2 regions of the Xenorhabdus siamensis genome follow, and region 1 is predicted to be linked to the other one. Evidence: predicted binding sites of a transcription regulator. Region 1 holds the regulator's gene; the other holds the start of a gene.
The links. Region 1 encodes sigma-54, which starts transcription at its own class of promoters, with help from an activator protein. Its sites were predicted from a motif close to GTTGGCACANNTTTCGCTNT; they were not measured.
Positions count from the first base shown of each region.

Region 1 (3,197 bases):
TGACAGGCAATGCTTATCTTGAACAGCTCGACAGTAACATCAAAGGCGATAAAATCACCTATTTAGTGCCAACACAGCAAATGGAAGCCTTTAGCGATAAAGGTAAGCATGTCACCACCGTCCTATTACCTTCCCAGTTGCAGGAAAAAGGCCCTGGTGTTAACAACACTGATGTTAATAAAAAGAGTAAATAACGACGTATGGCAATATTAAACGCGGACAATCTGGCAAAAGCTTATAAGGGACGTAAAGTCGTTGAGGATGTCAGCCTGAAAGTAAGATCAGGTGAAATTGTGGGCCTGCTTGGGCCAAACGGTGCAGGTAAAACCACAACTTTCTATATGGTTGTCGGTATTGTGCCACGTGATGCAGGTACTATCGCTATAGACCATGAAGATATCAGCCTGCTACCTCTGCATGAACGTGCCCGCCGGGGCATCGGTTACTTACCACAGGAAGCCTCTATCTTCCGTCGGCTGAGTGTGTACGATAATTTAATGGCGGTTCTTGAGATCCGTAAGGATATCAATCAGGAACAGCGCAAAGCGCGCGCCGAAGAATTGATGGAAGAGTTTCATATTTCTCATTTGCGTAACAGCCTTGGTCAATCATTGTCCGGTGGTGAACGCCGTCGTGTGGAAATCGCCCGCGCACTGGCCGCAAATCCTAAATTTATTCTATTGGATGAACCTTTTGCAGGTGTTGACCCTATTTCTGTTCTTGATATTAAAAAGATCATTCAACACCTACGGGACTGTGGTTTGGGCGTTCTGATTACTGACCATAACGTCCGTGAAACACTGGATGTTTGTGAGCGCGCTTACATTGTCAGTCAGGGGAATTTGATTGCCCACGGTACACCAGAAGATATCCTCAGCAATGAGCAAGTTAAGCGCGTTTATCTGGGTGAGGGCTTCCGGCTTTAAGCTCATTGTCAGGTAAAATTCAAGGGCATTCAGTTCAGGAGCATTAAGGATCAATTCAGGAGGAAGTGAGAACGTTATGAAGCAAAGTTTGCAACTCAAGCTCAGTCAGCAATTGACGATGACGCCGCAACTTCAGCAAGCTATCCGTTTGTTGCAACTTTCTACGCTTGAACTTCAACAGGAGCTCCAACTGGCTTTGGAAGCCAATCCTATGCTTGAGCAAGAAGAACTGTATCAAGAAATTGATATCCAAAGCTATTCTGATGCACAAACAGCCCCTGATGCAGAAACATATCCTGATAGCGAAACAAAAGTCATGGATACTCTTGAAGCCCTTGAGCAACGGGATATGCCTGAAGAGCTTCCTCTTGATACTAGTTGGGATGAAATTTACACCGCGGGCACATTTCTGGGAGCAAAAAGTGACTACAGCGCAGATGATTTTCCCGTCTATCAAGGTGAAACAACCCAGACATTACAAGATTATTTAATGTGGCAGGCTGCATTGACTCCCTTTACTGAAACAGATTCAGCCATCGCCACATCGATCATTGATGCCATTGACGAAACAGGCTACCTGACAGTCCCTGTCGAGGAGATCCTTGTCAGCATTGGTGATGATGAACTGACTTTAGAAGAAATCGAAGCCGTACTCAAGCGAGTACAACACTTTGATCCTATTGGTGTTGCGGCACGTAATTTACGTGAATGTCTGCTGATCCAGCTTGCAATGCTACCAGCAGAAACACCTTACCTGAACGAAGCAAAACTGGTTACCAGCAAGTACCTTGAACTATTGGGCAACCGGGACTTTCGAAATTTGTTGCGACAGAGCAAATTAAAAGAAAGTGCATTAAAAGCAGCAATTGATATTATTCAGTCACTGGAGCCGAGGCCCGGATTAATGGTGAATACCGGAGAATCCGAATACGTTATTCCCGATGTATTAGTCCAGAAAGAGAATGAACGCTGGCAGGTCAGGCTGAATACCGATAACATCCCTCGTCTGCGCATTAATCAGCATTATGCTGCACTAGGGCAACAATCTCATAATGAGAGTGACAGCCTGTTTATCCGTAATAACCTGCAAGAAGCTAAATGGCTGATAAAAAGCCTCGAAAGTCGCAATGAAACGTTATTGAAAGTCAGTCACTGCATTGTGGAGCGACAGCAAGATTTCTTTGAATATGGTGCGGAATATATGAAACCACTGGTACTGGCTGATATCGCTTATCAGGTTGACATGCATGAATCCACCATTTCCCGTGTGACAACTCAGAAATATCTGCATAGTCCACGTGGGATTTTTGAATTGAAATATTTTTTCTCCAGTCACGTTAATACTGATAGCGGAGGCGAAGCCTCTTCTACGGCGATACGGGCACTGGTGAAAAAACTGGTCGCGGCAGAAAACCCGGCCAAGCCACTGAGTGACAGTAAATTGACAAACTTACTTGCCGAGCAAGGCATTCAAGTAGCACGTCGAACTGTCGCAAAATATAGAGAGTCGTTATCCATCCCGCCTTCAAACCAACGTAAAAAATGGGTTTGAACAACACAGAGAAGGAAAACACTATGCAACTCAATGTTACAGGCCACAATCTTGAAATCACTGATGCACTACGCAACGTTGTAAACACAAAATGCGGCAAATTGGATCAATATTTCGATAAGATTAACCTTATTCAGGTCATCCTCCGAGTGGAAAAGGTGCAGAAAATCGCTGAAGCCACGGTGCATGTCAATGGAGGAGAGTTGCATGCGAGTTCAGAGCATGAAGATATGTATGCAGCAATTGATGCGCTGGCAGACAAACTGGCTCGTCAATTGACCAAACATAAAAGTAAATTGAGACAACATTAACAGTTTTCAGACAACGGGACTGTCATAAGATTAGCACTGTTCTATCTATATCCAATAGACTTCCGGTTGCATCAAAGTAGGCAATAAATGAATGCAGCTAACGAAAGAAACAACCAGAAGGCTCAATGGCATAAGCATAAATAGTGCTCTGATACCAGATGTCTAAACTCAGGCATCTGGTATTACAGGCCCTAAGTGAATAAAGAAATGAACAACGAAACAGATTTACCACTAAGTTCAGTGCTTTCATTCGAATGTACGCGTAACAACGTACCTTGTTCGAGTAAAAAGCGCGCCTTAGAGATTATCAGCGAGCTGGCATCAAAACAGCTTAATTTGCCAGAAAATGCCGTATTTGAAGCCATTCTTTCCCGCGAAAAAGTGGGTACAACAGGTATTGGCAGCGGG
Region 1 is NZ_JBBMXE010000014.1:206,681-209,877, forward strand. Features, by position in the region: gene lptA (lipopolysaccharide ABC transporter substrate-binding protein LptA) at 1-194, shown strand, start outside; gene lptB (LPS export ABC transporter ATP-binding protein) at 201-926, shown strand; gene rpoN (RNA polymerase factor sigma-54) at 1,003-2,478, shown strand; gene hpf (ribosome hibernation promoting factor) at 2,502-2,789, shown strand; gene ptsN (PTS IIA-like nitrogen regulatory protein PtsN) at 2,997-3,197, shown strand, end outside.

Region 2 (3,197 bases), on a different contig from region 1:
TCAGTTTCTTCAACACGCAGTGCAACGTTATGAACCAACTCTTTTTTCAAACGATCCAGGATCTGGCGGGAGGTCACATACTTACCTTCACGTCCACAGAACGGTGAGGTGTTAACACAGAAAAACATGCTAACGGTAGGCTCATCAACTGCCAAGGCTGGCAAAGCTTCAACTGCATTAACCTCACACAGCGTATCAGAGATGTTCAGTTCACCCAGACCGGTAATCGCAATGATATCACCCGCTTCCGCTTTGTCAGATTCGATGCGATCTAATCCCAGGTGACTGAAAACTTTACCAACTTTACCATTACGCGTCTTACCTTCACTATCAATAATAGTGATGTTCTGGTTTGGTCTTACTGTTCCGCGCTTGATACGACCGATCCCAATAACCCCAACGTAGTTGTTGTAATCCAACTGAGAAATCTGCATCTGAAATGGGCCATCAAGATCAACTTTAGGCGGCTCAACATGCTCAACGATTGCCTGATACAGCGGAGCCATATCCTCTGCCATATCTGTGTGGTCGTTACCGGCAATCCCCATCAGTGCAGATGCGTAAACAATAGGGAAATCCAACTGTTCATCGGTCGCACCAAGGTTTACGAACAGGTCGAATACCTGATCGACTACCCAGTCAGGGCGAGCACCAGGACGATCAACTTTGTTGATAACTACAATTGGCTTCAAACCGTGAGCGAAGGCTTTCTGAGTGACAAAGCGAGTCTGCGGCATCGGGCCATCCATCGCATCTACCAACAGCAAAACACTGTCGACCATTGACATCACGCGCTCTACTTCACCACCGAAGTCGGCGTGGCCTGGGGTATCTACGATATTGATACGGTAGTCATTCCATTTAATAGCGGTGTTTTTTGCAAGAATGGTGATACCACGTTCTTTTTCCAGATCATTAGAATCCATCACGCGCTCGGTTGCCGCTGTACGCTCATCAAATGTACCAGATTGCTGTAGGAGTTTATCAACCAGCGTAGTTTTGCCATGGTCAACGTGAGCGATAATGGCAATATTTCTTAAATTATTAATTGACAAGTATTTTTACCGTTTTAGCTATTTGAAGAAATATTAAATACAGACAGCGTGACAGTTCGCAACGCTACTCTCATTTAACACAAATATGGTGCTATTTTACACGTTATAGCTACAGAGTGAAATAAATGTGAAGTGCATCACTTTTGAAGTTTATCTATTTTCTGAATATAAACGTGTCATAACTTAAAGTGATAATAACAGTATCTGTAACGGCTTAACCTTATTTATTTTCACCAAAATGGTGCATTATTAACTTTTTATTCACCCATTTGGTGCAAATATACTTAACTATCCCTCTGTGCTTTTATCCATTTGCTGAGTTTTATACCTGTTTATAAATATACACATTCATATTCAATGATTTTTAAAAGTTGGCACGCTTTTCGCATTGTATTCTGGCATTGAAAATTGCAATAAAAATTGGCTGTATACAAAGACACTATCAGCCACTTAAGATAAGGCAGCCTGCACCTTATCCAGCTTACGTAAACCAGGAGAACGCATATGTCCGTTGAACATGTTTTGTCCATGATTGAAGAACATCAGGTGAAGTTTATTGACTTACGTTTTACTGACACTAAAGGTAAAGAACAGCACATCACTATTCCTGCCCACCAAATTGATGAAGATTTCTTCGAAGATGGCAAAATGTTCGACGGTTCATCTATCAAAGGTTGGAAAGGTATCAATGAATCCGACATGGTATTAATGCCAGATCCATCTACCGCAATGCTTGACCCTTTCTTTGACGATACCACGCTCATTATACGTTGCGATATCTTAGAACCCGGCACAATGCAAGGCTATAGTCGTGACCCTCGCTCTATTGCAAAACGTGCAGAAGATTTCCTGCGTGCAAGTGATATTGCAGATACTGTTTTGTTTGGGCCAGAACCGGAATTCTTCCTGTTTGATGATATCCGTTTCGGCAGTTCTATTTCAGGTTCTTATTATCATATTGATGATACCGAAGCAGCCTGGAATAGCGGCACTCGCTATGAAGGCGGTAACAAAGGCCATCGCCCAGGAGTTAAAGGTGGCTATTTCCCTGTGCCTCCGGTGGACTCTTCTCAGGATCTGCGTTCAGCAATATGCCTGACTATGGAGGAAATGGGTTTGGTTGTGGAAGCCCACCACCACGAAGTGGCAACGGCGGGTCAGAACGAAGTCGCAACTCGTTTCAACACCATGACCAAAAAAGCGGATGAAACCCAAATTTATAAATATGTGGTCCATAATGTCGCCCATACTTTCGGCAAAACAGCGACATTTATGCCAAAACCGCTGGTCGGAGATAACGGCTCAGGAATGCATTGTCACATGTCACTGGCTAAAGGCGGGGTCAACTTGTTCGCCGGCGACAAATATGGTGGGTTATCTGAACTGGCTCTTTACTATATCGGCGGCATCATCAAACATGCCCGTGCTCTGAATGCCTTTACTAATCCAACTACTAACTCGTATAAGCGTCTAGTACCTGGTTTTGAGGCTCCCGTGATGCTGGCATATTCTGCCCGCAACCGCTCTGCGTCTATTCGTATTCCGGTTGTAGCCAGCAGTAAAGCCCGTCGTATTGAAGTACGTTTCCCAGATCCGGCCGCCAATCCTTATCTGGCCTTCTCTGCTCTGCTTATGGCCGGCCTTGATGGTATCATCAACAAAATACATCCGGGCGATGCGATGGATAAAAACCTGTATGATCTGCCAGCCGAAGAAGCCCAAGAGATCCCAACTGTAGCCTCTTCTCTGGAAGAAGCACTGGCTGCACTGGATACCGATCGCGAATTCCTAACCCACGGTGGTGTTTTCACTGATGATGCAATTGATGCTTATATTGGTGTCTTGAACAGTGAAATCGAACGCGTCCGTATGACTCCGCATCCTCTGGAGTTTGAACTGTATTACAGTGTGTAGTGCTTAAAAGCATTACCATTTTTCCTTTTTATTTTGTTGCCGTGAAACTTTTGGCCCATCTTCGGATGGGCTCTTTTCCCTCTGAACCTTCCTTCTCGATAGAGTGGGTGACCAATTCATGATCAAATAAGATACAATGCACCAAAAAAGTGCAAAGGCTGAAAGGTTGGATAGAAATGGCTGATTTTCCCAAAACAGAACAGATTCTTGATTCACTGATAAACAGTG
Region 2 is NZ_JBBMXE010000005.1:299,569-302,765, reverse strand. Features, by position in the region: gene typA (ribosome-dependent GTPase TypA) at 1-1,055, opposite strand, end outside; gene glnA (glutamate--ammonia ligase) at 1,560-2,969, shown strand; gene glnL (nitrogen regulation protein NR(II)) at 3,146-3,197, shown strand, end outside.
Region 2: the regulator sigma-54 is predicted to act here: its motif matches at 1,426-1,445, upstream of glnA (glutamate--ammonia ligase).